Regions from separate parts of the Bacillus sp. S10(2024) genome, predicted to be linked through region 2. Evidence: predicted binding sites of a transcription regulator. Region 2 holds the regulator's gene; each other region holds the start of a gene.
The links. The regulator Rex, encoded in region 2, represses fermentation and respiration genes when NADH is low (regulators of the CRP and FNR family bind a similar motif). The targets are predictions, from matches to a motif close to TTGTGAAATATTTCACAA.
Positions count from the first base shown of each region.

Region 1: a site for Rex is predicted at 1,870-1,887, ahead of pflB (formate C-acetyltransferase). Genes of this name have one in related genera too.
Region 3: a site for Rex is predicted at 2,738-2,755, ahead of AB1280_RS19280 (lactate permease LctP family transporter). Genes of this name have one in related genera too.

Region 1 is NZ_JBFLUR010000002.1:3,047,335-3,051,631, reverse strand. It holds gene AB1280_RS15545 (NAD-dependent epimerase/dehydratase family protein) at 1-104, shown strand, start outside; gene AB1280_RS15540 (glycosyltransferase family 2 protein) at 97-1,653, shown strand; gene pflB (formate C-acetyltransferase) at 1,998-4,247, shown strand.
Region 2 is NZ_JBFLUR010000002.1:3,305,948-3,310,244, forward strand. It holds gene groES (co-chaperone GroES) at 36-320, opposite strand; gene AB1280_RS16675 (CPBP family intramembrane glutamic endopeptidase) at 851-1,579, shown strand; gene AB1280_RS16680 (YdiK family protein) at 1,582-1,788, shown strand; gene AB1280_RS16685 (redox-sensing transcriptional repressor Rex) at 1,812-2,441, opposite strand; gene AB1280_RS16690 (ATP-binding cassette domain-containing protein) at 2,625-4,297, shown strand, end outside.
Region 3 is NZ_JBFLUR010000002.1:3,788,842-3,793,138, reverse strand. It holds gene AB1280_RS19290 (arsenic transporter) at 1-103, shown strand, start outside; gene AB1280_RS19285 (DUF2642 domain-containing protein) at 149-841, shown strand; gene AB1280_RS19280 (lactate permease LctP family transporter) at 886-2,547, opposite strand; gene AB1280_RS19275 (hypothetical protein) at 2,882-3,055, shown strand; gene AB1280_RS19270 (metal-binding protein) at 3,148-3,639, opposite strand; gene AB1280_RS19265 (YkvA family protein) at 3,669-4,034, opposite strand.

The sequences.
Region 1 (4,297 bases), 260 kb from region 2:
ATGTAACGAAATTAACTACTTTATTACAATTTCAACCAAAAGTGGCATTTGAAGAAGGGTTACAGAAAACCATTGCGTGGTTTCGTGAAGAATTTTATGGTTAAGTCTTTATCAATTATCGTTCCCGTATATAATGAAGCTGATTCTATTCGAGAGGTAATTCTTTCTGCGAAGGAACTGAATCCGCTTGAAGTTATTGTTGTTGCAAATGGATGTACAGATGATTCGGAACGAATTGCAAAAGAGCTTGATTGTATAGTCATAAGTAGTAGTGAAGCGCTCGGGAACGACGTTGGGCGTGCGGTAGGTGCCAAGTTTGCTAAGGGGGAAGTCTTGTTATTTTTAGATGGTGATTTTCCTATTTCTTCGTCTAGCCTCCGTTTTTTTCTCAATCCCATTTTACATGGACAAGCAGACGTGATTTTAAATAATTTTGATGATTTATTTAAGAAAAAGCAACGTCCGCATTCCATTACTGTCTGGCGCCAAATTTTAAATGATATAGTGAACCGAGCAGATTTACAAATTGACTCTATTTTATCAGTACCGCATGCGATTACGAAAGAAGCGATTGAAAGTATTGGTTATGATGCGTTATGTAATCCAATTGTTGCACATGTTCGATTAATAACGAAAAAATGGCGAATACAGAGGCATTGTGCAATTGATGTTATTACTCCAAATAAGTTTCGTCCAGCTGAGCATGAAGCATATGGGAATCAACTTGCACATGCAGAGCAAAGAATGATAGGGGATCATATAGAAGCATTAGGCGAATGGTTGGCTAATTATGATAACCGAGGGGCATATACAGATGGAAATAGGAGAAGAGATATTGTATTTGCCTTACGAGAGTTTGGTAATCAAGCATTGCCGTCATATTATAAAGGGTGGGGAGTTCAATCTAACTTATATAATGAGAAACAACTTTCTATTATCATTCCTGTTCAAAATGAAGAAATGACAATCGCAATGGTTATTCAAGAAGCACGTAAAATTGAACCGCTTGAAATTATCATTATTGTTAATGGATCAAATGATCAAACAGCAGCGATTGCAAAGCGGTGCGGTGCTACAACTATTGTGTATGAAGAAAGACTTGGAAATGATGTGGGACGTTCTATAGGTGCTCAAATGGCTAAAGGGGACATTTTACTATTTATTGATGGCGACTTTGTGATACCTGCAAAAGATTTGTACCCTTTTGCAAAAGCGATTGCGGACGGACAAGATGTCGTATTGAACGACTTAAATTATTATTTAGATTTACGAGCGCCATTACACCTTGTTACGGCGCTAAAATATGCTTTAAACTTAGCTTGCAATCGAAAAGATTTAGGGATAGGTTCACTAGTAGCTGTACCGCATGCGTTTAGTAAGGTTTGCTTAGAGTATATTGGATTTGATACTTTATTGTCGCCATGTGTGGCACAAGTAAAGGCGGCATTAGCGGGTTTCTTAATTTCCTGCGTGCATCGTGTGGATGTAGATCGATTAAATCGTATCCGTCCGGAAGAACATTTTGCAGTGCGGGGCCATGCCCCTGCTGTACTTCGAATTATTGGGGATCATATAGAAGGTATGTCATATGTGATAGAAGAACTTGATGTTCGAGGTGGTTTTCATGATGGAGAACGTAAGAGAGAAATATAATGGAGAAGGTGTACCGAAACAGGTACACTTTTTTCTATTCTGTTTCGAAAAAACTATAACAGAATAGAAAGAGGTAGTATTACAGTTTGCGATAAGTACGAATCTTATATTATAGAAAAGGTTTCCTTTATTAGAATGCCAAAAAAATGAAATTATTAAAATATGGGTTGATTTAACAAAGTTTGTAGGCAGGGTTTCCACTACGCTGATAGTGGTTTGTGCAATTATTCACAAACATGTCACAACTTAAACGTTCCTTTTTTTAAAAAAGTAGTATCCTAAATACGTGAGCTGTTATATAAAAAATCTAAGTCCTGTACTAATCAAAAATGGAGGAGATTAGGATGACTGAAGTATTAGAAAATGTAAAAAATGCATGGGAAAATTTTAAAGGTGAAAAGTGGAGAGCAGAGGTTGATGTTCGCGACTTCATTTTAAATAACATAAACGTTTACGAAGGTGATGATTCCTTCTTAGCTGCTGCAACAGAAGCGACAAAACAACTTTGGGATCAAGTAATGGAATTAACAACACAAGAACGTGACAATGGTGGCGTCCTTGACATGGATACAGAAATTGTTTCTACTATTACATCACATGGTCCAGGATATTTAAATAAAGATATTGAAAAAGTAGTTGGTTTCCAAACTGACAAACCATTTAAGCGTTCATTACAACCATTCGGTGGTGTTCGTATGGCAGAGCTATCTTGTGAAGCTTACGGATACGAAATGGACAAAGAACTAAGCCGTATTTTCAGAGACTGGCGCAAAACACATAACCAAGGTGTATTCGATGCTTATACGCCAGAAATGAGAGCAGCTCGTAAATCAGGCGTTATTACAGGTCTTCCAGATGCGTATGGCCGTGGTCGTATTATCGGTGACTATCGCCGCGTTGCATTATACGGTATCGATCGTTTAATCGAAGCGAAAAAAGCAGATTTAAATACAACGAGCAGTGTAATGAGCGAAGAGACAATTCGTTTACGCGAAGAGCTATCTGAGCAAATGCGTGCCCTTCAAGAATTAAAACAAATGGCAGCTTCTCATGGTTTTGATATTTCTAAACCAGCAACAAATGCACAAGAAGCATTCCAATGGTTATATTTTGGTTATCTTGCAGCAATTAAAGAGCAAAATGGTGCAGCAATGAGTCTTGGCCGTACATCTACTTTCTTAGATATCTATGTTGAAAGAGATTTAGCAAACGGTACATTAACAGAAGAAGCAGCACAAGAAATTGTTGACCACTTCATTATGAAATTACGTCTTGTGAAATTCGCAAGAACACCTGATTATAATGAATTATTCTCTGGTGATCCAACTTGGGTAACAGAATCTATCGGTGGTATTTCACTTGATGGTCGTCCATTAGTAACGAAAAACTCATTCCGTTTCTTGCATACATTAGATAACTTAGGACCAGCTCCAGAACCAAACTTAACAGTTCTTTGGTCTAAAAAATTACCAGAGAACTTTAAAAACTACTGTGCGAAAATGTCTATCAAAACATCTGCAATTCAATATGAAAATGATGACATTATGCGTCCAGAATATGGTGATGACTACGGTATTGCTTGCTGTGTATCTGCAATGAGAATTGGTAAACAAATGCAATTCTTCGGAGCGCGTGCAAACTTAGCGAAAGCATTATTATATGCGATCAACGGTGGTAAAGACGAAAAGTCAAAAGCACAAGTTGCACCTGAATATGCACCAATTACTTCTGAAGTATTAGATTTTGAAGAAGTTATGCGTAAATTTGATGTGACAATGGAATGGTTAGCAGGTCTTTACTTAAATACATTAAATGTAATTCATTACATGCATGATAAATACAGCTATGAGCGTATCGAAATGGCACTTCATGATACAGAGATTATTCGTACAATGGCAACAGGTATCGCAGGATTATCTGTAGTAGCTGACTCTTTAAGTGCAATTAAATACGCGAAAGTAAAACCAATTCGTGATGAAAATGGTATTGCGGTTGATTTTGAAATCGAAGGAGATTTCCCTAAATACGGTAACAATGATGACCGTGTAGATGAAATGGCAGTAAACCTTGTAAAAACATTTATGAACAAGCTTCGTAAACATAAAACATATCGTAACTCTGTTCATACAATGTCAATCTTAACAATTACATCTAACGTTGTATACGGTAAGAAAACTGGTAACACACCAGATGGCCGTCGTGCTGGCGAACCATTTGCACCAGGTGCAAACCCAATGCACGGACGTGATACAAAAGGTGCACTAGCATCATTATTATCTGTTGCGAAATTACCATATGAAGAAGCAAGAGATGGTATTTCTAATACATTCTCTATTATTCCAAAAGCGCTTGGAAAAGAAGAAGATGTACAAATTCGCAACTTAGTATCTATGCTAGATGGATATGCTATAAAAGAAGGTCATCACTTAAATATTAACGTATTTAACCGTGAAACATTAATGGATGCAATGGAACATCCTGAAAAATATCCACAATTAACAATTCGTGTATCTGGTTACGCTGTTAACTTCATTAAGTTAACTCGTGAACAACAAATTGACGTTATTAACCGTACAATGCACGAAAGCATGTAAGTAAAAAGTTTCCCTCTGTTTTTCATAAGACAGAGGGGAGCTGTTTTAAT
Region 2 (4,297 bases):
ATTTGACCCCCTTGAATTTTTAAAGATTTATATAATTAACCAATAATTGCTAAGATGTCGCTTTCACGTAAAATTAAGTATTCTGTACCTTCGTATTTCACTTCAGTACCTGCATATTTTGAGAAGATGATACGATCTCCTGTAGCTACATCTAAAGCAACACGCTCACCATTTTCAAGCACACGACCAGTACCAACTGCCACTACTTTACCTTCTTGTGGTTTTTCTTTTGCAGTGTCTGGTAGTACGATACCACTTGCTGTTTTTTCTTCTGCCTGAACAAGTTCAATAATAACGCGATCACCTAATGGCTTTAGCATGAACAACAACCTCCTCAATTTATTATGTAAATTTTATATTTATTAGCACTCTAACACTTCGAGTGCTAACACACTTATTATAATAAAGAATCTCATTTTCTTTTGCAAGTGAAAAAATCGTAATTTTTCGGAAAACTATTTTATCCCCTCTTCCACTTGTTCCAAAGTGTTTATACCTTACTTAATAATTACATAATGGAAGATGCATTGATACATATATCCATTTTAATTTTCCGACATATTAAGTCACTGCTATACAAAATACAACATGACCGTTACTTGCTCCCTTTGTTTATAAACATCGTATGTGGCAGGAAAAGGCTCTGACTGCTTCTAAGCACGGCCAACTACTCTCGTCCTCCTCTAAAAAGAAAGGGGCCTATGGCGTTTTTTAACTTGCACATGATAGAGATTCCATCTTTTTTTCACCTTCTCCTATGTTACAATAAGAAAGATGCCATAAGTTGTTTTCTCTATGGATAGAGCATTTTCCTTTTTCTTTACAAAAAATTCAAAAAGGAGTTACGAAATTGAAGAGACAATATTGGTGGGTTATTGTTACATATATTTTGATGCAATTATCAGGTATAATCGGTGGATGGATTCTTTTAAAAAGCGGAGTATACAATAATGGACACCGGACCTTTGAAGAAAAAGTTCAACTGGCAAGTGCACATTGGGGACTGATTAGCTTCTTTATCGCTCTTATCATCATCCTTGTGTTACTCCGTAATGATACAGAATCCGAAAAATGGAATCGCGGAAAAACAAACATACCTGCTACGATAGGGTGGATTATTCTAGGAGTTTTTCTTGCTTTATTTGCCCAAGTTATTGCTGGCACAATTGAAACACAAGTTTTTAAAATTAAAGCAGAATCTGAAAATACACAAAACATTATCGATATTATAAAAGCTGCGCCATTATTTATGATTGTTTCATCTATATTTGCTCCTATTCTTGAGGAGATTGTATTTAGAAAAATTCTATTTGGCACACTATATAAACGATATAACTTCTTTATCGCAGCAATCGTAAGTTCGCTTATATTTGCTCTCATTCATTTTGACCCTACACATTTATTAGTGTATATTTCCATGGGACTTGTTTTTTCATTTTTATACGTACAAACAAAACGAATTATTGTACCAATTATGGCTCATGTTATGATGAATACAAATGTTATGTTAATTACATTCGTACTTCGTCCCTATCTAGAAAAAGCTGAAAAACTGCAAGGATTCATCGGAGGATTTTAAACATGCGAAATTCACCATTTGTTATGGCAACTTTGTATTTTCTTCTAGGTTGTATATTTACATACTTAGCAATCACAAGTGTGAAAGACACGATTTGGAACTTTTACACAATACTACTTGCCATAATGGCAACAGTTGATTTTAATTTGGCAATTCGCCTTCTTTTTTCTAAACCGAAAAAAGATAGCCAGAAAAATTATCCACAATAAAAACGCAGGAGATTCCTGCGTTTTTATTGTGGATAATTTTTCAAAAAGTACACGAGCGTTTGTAACTCTACCGCTAAATCAATATGATGAATTCGAATATGTTCTGATATGTTTAGCCTAGCAGGTGTAAAGTTTAAAACACCTTGTATGCTCGTATGTGATAAGCGATCTGCTACAGCTTGTGCAACAGAAGCAGGCACTGTTAATATTGCCACTTTTATATCACCCGATAGTCTCTCTTCTAACTCATCCAGATGATATACTGGAATCCCGCCGATTTCTTTTCCAACTTTCTCTTCATCAACGTCAAATGCCATCTCAATTTTTGTATTATTATTTTTCGTAAAATTGTAATGTAAGAAAGCGGTACCTAAATTACCTACCCCAATTAATGCTACACGTGTTACATCGTCTTGATCAAGTGTTTCGCGAAAAAACGACAATAAATAATTTACATTATAGCCATATCCCTTTTTCCCTAATGCCCCAAAATATGAAAAATCTCTTCGAATTGTCGCTGAATCCACTTTCACCGCTTCACTTAATTCTGCAGATGATACGCGTTGCTTACCAGATAACGATAGGTTTTGGATAAATCGATAGTATAGAGGCAATCTTTTGGCAGTTGCCTGCGGAATTTTAGGCTGCTCCATGCAACCCCCTCCTCTCTTCCTATCTGTTCAAGTGATTGAAACATGTACGGAAGTTTAGCATTGATAGTTTTCCTTGTATAATAGAGAGAGAATTTCTCTATTTATGTTCAACTATACACTATTTTTAGTATGATTGAGAAATATAATCATGGCAAAGTTAAGAAAATATTTGAGGTGAAAACATTGATTTTACTACAAGTGAATAACCTTTCCAAGTTGTTCGCCGCCGAAGTGATTCTTTCAAACATTAAGTTAGAAGTACAGACGCGCGATCGTATTGCACTTGTCGGGCGTAATGGCGCAGGAAAGTCTACATTATTAAAGATTATTGCCGGAGAATTATCCCATGACGGCGGCGAAATTATAAAGCCGAAAGATGTATCTATCGGTTACTTAGCGCAGCACACTGGTCTTGAAACATCATTAACAATTTGGGATGAAATGCTAACGGTCTTTCTTCACTTACAACGCATGGAGAAAGAACTCCGCAGACTAGAACAAGAAATGGGAAAAGAAGAGAACTTCACAAATGAAACCATTTATGAAAAATTGTTAGCAGAATATGATCGTCTACAATTAGACTATAAAAATGAAGGCGGCTATCAATACGAAGCTGATATTCGTTCTGTTTTAAGCGGTCTTGGTTTTCCTCCCGAAACACACGGAACGACAATCTCCACATTAAGCGGTGGACAAAAGACTCGTTTAGCTCTCGGGAAGTTATTATTAACAAAACCAGATTTACTTATTCTCGATGAGCCAACCAACCATTTAGATATCGATACATTAACGTGGCTCGAGCAATATTTACAAGGTTATCCTGGGGCTATTTTAATCGTTTCACACGATCGGTACTTTCTAGATAGACTTGTCACACAAGTATATGAAATCTCCAATAAACAAAGTCGAAAGTACACAGGAAACTATAGTAAATACTTAGACCTTAAAGCGGCCCTATATGAACAAGAGATGAAACGTTACGAAAAACAGCAAGAAGAAGTAACAAAATTGCAAGATTTTATCCAAAAGAATATTGCCCGTGCGTCTACAACAAAACGGGCGCAAAGCCGCCGAAAACAATTAGATCGTATGGAACTTATGGACAAACCAATCGGCGATACAAAATCCGCTTCTTTCCACTTTGATATCGATAAACAAAGTGGTAATGATGTATTACAAGTAAGAGATGTGACAATTGGCTATGAGAATGAGCCAATTATTCAAAACATTCGTTTCCAATTAACGAGAGGTGATAGTGTTGCGCTAGTCGGTCCAAACGGAATCGGAAAATCCACTTTATTAAAATCTCTTGTGGATAAACTTCGCCCTTTAAACGGTACTATTTCGTTTGGTTCTAACGTTTCTATCGGATATTATGACCAAGAACAAGCAAACTTAACATCATCAAAACGTGTATTAGATGAACTTTGGGATGATTATCCGATGCAACCAGAAAAAGAGATTCGCACAGTACTTGGGAACTTTTTATTTTCTGGTGACGACGTTCTAAAACCCGTTTCTTCTTTAAGCGGTGGACAAAAGGCACGTTTAGCTCTTGCAAAGCTTATGATGCAAAAGTCAAATGTACTTATTTTAGACGAACCGACCAACCATTTAGATTTAAGCAGCAAAGAAATTTTAGAAAATGCGCTTATTGATTTTCCAGGAACGATTTTATTTGTTTCCCATGACCGCTATTTCATTAATCGCATTGCCACAAAGGTGATTGAGTTATCCCAGGGTGGAGCTGAGGAATACCTCGGTGATTACGATTATTATATAGAAAAGAAAAATGAAATGCTCGAACGCGCTGAACTTGAAGACCAAGAAACAAATAAACCTGTACAAAAACAAGT
Region 3 (4,297 bases), 480 kb from region 2:
CTGGGGAACGTATATGAAGGCGACATTTCTCGTCATTCCGCCAACTGTCATTTTCACGCTATTTTGCTTATATTATTGGTTGAAATTGGTCTTCGCAGCTTAAAAGCGAGAAAAAGGAACATATGTAATTACAAGAAAGGAGATTATTATGCTTCATTTACAAAAATATATGAATAAACCCATACAAGTAACAATATCCGGGGCGCTTCTCCCATTTGAAGGAATTATGATTGATAAAGGCTCAGATATTATTGTATTGTATGATGGAGAAAAATACATGTATATCTCTAGTTTACACATTCAACATTTAACTCCATCCACAGAATCCTTACTCTTTGAAAATCTCACAATTCCAGAATCTTTACTACCACAAGATATATTATCAACCGAATCTACAATTTCACTTCGAAAAACACTACAAGTAGCAAAAGGACAATATATTGAACTCGCACTATCACACGAACATTTTTTACATGGGTATGTCACTCATATTATGAATGACTATTTTGTATTTCTCTCACCTGTCTATCAAACATTATATATTCCATTTCATCACGTAAAATATCTTATTCCTTATCAAGAAGCTGAAACGCCTTATGGATTAGAAAGAGAAAAACTATCACCAGCAGCCTCCAAACTTACACTTGCCCGGACGTTTTCTGAACAATTGAAAAAACTAAAACAACATATTATATTACTTGATTTAGGCATACATGCTTACAAAGTTGGAAAATTAACGGAAGTAACGGACAATCAAATTGAACTTATTACAGCACGTAATCAACATTTTCATTTCAATTTATACCATATTAAAACTGTTCATTTCCCTTATCAGAAATAATAAAAAGGGGGACCTCATGATAAGAGAGGCCCCCTTGTTGTTGTTTACGGAATCATCCACGTTAAATAATAAGCTTGAATATATGTGATAATACCAATAATTGTTACAAAGAATAAACTATGCTTCACTGTGAAACGGAATAAATCCGATTCTTTCCCAGTAAGTCCAACTGCCGCACATGCAATTGCAATCGATTGCGGTGAAATCATTTTACCCGTTACACCACCTGTTGTATTTGCAGCAACAAGTAATACTTCCTTCACACCTACTTGCTGCGCTGTAATTGCTTGTAGGTTTGAGAACAATGCATTTGCAGATGTATCTGATCCTGTTAAGAATACCCCAATCCATCCAAGGAATGGTGAGAAGAACGGGAATAAGCTTCCAGTTCCTGCTAATGCTAATGCTAACGTCGATGAAAGTCCAGAGTAATTTGCAATAAATGCAAAACCAAGTACTAATCCAATTGATAGAATTGGCATTTTTAATTCTTGCAACGTTTCTTTAAATGTAGCTACTGCTTGTTTTGGACTCATTTTTAAAACAAACATTGTAATGATACATGCGATTAAAATTGCTGTTCCTGTTGCTGATAAAATATCAAGCTTCAATACAGCTTCATACGGCGTTGGTTTATTAACGATTGGCTCTGCCTTCATGACTAAATTATGCAGACCCGGAACTTTAAATTTAAATACTAAACTTTCAAGCGCGCCTCCTGGAACAAATAAATCTTTAAAGAATTTCTGGCTCCAAATAACAACCATTACCGTTAAAATAATAAACGGTGACCACGCTTTCAAAACTTTTCCTGCTACTAAATTCACTGTAGAATCAGCATCTACCGTTGCCGCTGCTTCTTCTTGTCCTTTTCCAGAACGATAAATTTCTTTTGGTTGCCATACTTTTAAGAATAATGCTAAGCTCACTAAGCTTACTAATGCTGATGTAATGTCTGGAAGCTCAGGTCCAAGATATGTTGCTGTAATAAACTGCGTAATCCCGAACGAGCCGCCTGCTACCAATAATGCAGGCCACGTTTGCTTCACACCTTTTAATCCATCCATTAAGAATACGATGAAAAATGGAACAAATAATGATAGAAGCGGTAATTGATGCCCAGCCATTTGTCCTACTTTATGAGGATCAATACCTGTTACTTGACCAGCTACTAAAATCGGAATACCCATAGCCCCAAACGCTACCGGCGCTGTATTGGCGATTAAACAAAGTCCCGCTGCGTATAATGGATTTAAACCAAGTCCCGCAAGAAGCGCAGCTGTAATTGCTACCGGTGCACCAAACCCAGCTGCCCCCTCTAAAAACGCACCGAATGAAAACCCAATTAAAATAACAAGTAAACGATGATCACTTGTTATAGAAAGAACAGATGCACGAATAATATCAAACTGTCCTGTTTTTACTGAAATTTTGTATAAAAACACTGACATAACGATAATCCATGCAATCGGCCATAATCCATAAGCAAAACCATAACCAGTTGCTGCCATCGCCATCGTAAATGGCATTTTATAAACGAAAAGTGCAATTATAACTGTTAATACAACTGTAATAAATCCCGCAACATAGCCTTTCATACGAAAAACTGCTAAAGCCAAGAAGAAAAATATAATTGGAATCATTGCAACTGCTGCCGAAAGCCAAATGTTACCTAGCGGATCATAAATTTGTGTCCATGTGCTCATAGTCCCTCTTCCTTTCTAGTATCTCCTGTTCGCTAACAACCATATAAATAGACCACCAGGTCATCAGACCTTTAGACCTAAAAAAAAATAAAACGTCCCCAAGAAAACGTTTTCACAAATGTTATATTTATACTTTATCATATTTTCCTTTATTTACAATCCTATTTTTCGAATTTTATTCACAATTTCTTTGTTCACTTTTTCACAAATATGATATGATTATATGTTCTGCAATAAAAAACGAGATAACATTGTGATTTAAAGTTCATTCATGAATAGCAAAATAATATTTTCTTATACTAAAGTTGAAAACTAACTTTAGGAGGACTAAAAAATGTCTGAGCAAAATCGAAATCAAGATGCAATTGATGAAGGACGTACTAAAACAAAACGCGGCATTGAAGCAGCAAGCGATGCGATGCAAAATGCAATTGATACTGTCGAAGATGTTGGAAAAGCAGCAGTTGATCGTGTTTCTGAAGCAATGAAAGATGTCACAGCTAGATAATATATTTACGTAAGAAGCTGACTAAAAAATCCATTTTCAATCAGTTTCTTATTTATAAGAATAAAAGCACTTGCAATATGCAAGTGCTTTTACTATCTTCTTTTTCTCCGTTTGCGGCGCATTATCTTTTTTCGCCTTGTATTCACGCCATCCGCTATAATATGTAATGTACTAGCAGCTATAACACCGAGTACAAACGTGATAATTTCTATTTCATGCTCCTTTGCAATTCCAAGCAAATTTCCCTCTAGCACCGTTTTATTTAACACATATAAAAACGGTGAGAAAACAAGCAGCATGTAGAGAAGCCGAATTAAATCACCAATAATAATGGTATGGGTAAGCGGTGAGCGATGCGGCATCACAGTTTGATACGGATACCAAAAGATGCGAAGTAATCCCCATTTCCGATAAGCGGCACTATGAATATCCAAATCCGGCGTTAAAAAGTACGTCCCAACAATAAACCCAATCGCAAACGTAAGTAAAAAATCAAAATTTGTTAACCCGTAAGAAACTAGCATAAATAATACGATAGGAAGAGAAACTAAGTTTATCTTCGTGTGTGTTTTTCCTGATGGCATATTCCATTCCTTCCGTTAGACGCTTCACTTCATGAATCTAACTTTTGATCGATAAGTGACGTATCCACTTCAGAACTAAACCATTCTCCCAATTTTGTACGCGCTTGTTCTTTTACTTCTTCATCGACATACATTGCAGCTTGTACGAGTGCAGCCGTTAATGCACCTAAGTCATCTGTATAACCAAGTCCAGCTACAAAATCAGGAATCGCATCAATCGGTGCAATAAAGTACGCAAGAGAACCAATAATTACAAGCTTTACTCGTTTTGGAACATCTCGTTTTTGTAATACATAAAACAGCAACAAGCTAGCATAAATGACTGAATGCCCCGCCTTAATTGCTGTATTTTTTACTTTATCCCAAAACGCCTCAACTGAAAAATTCCCCTTCATTATGAAATCTCCCCTCGCTATTCTTCCGCGATTTGCGGTCAATTTGTGACGAAATAAAGAAATTTAGTAAGAGCGTTTCATAAGCAAGTGATGTTCTCTTACTAATAGAAGTTTCATATTTATTTCTATAATACCCAGCTTATTTACAACATAAGTAAACTTCACACACATACAATATAGTGTAGATTCTAGCTTGGAACGTTACTTATCATATGCTTTTATTGTAACAAATAAACATAAAAAGAACAAGTGTTCGATTTATG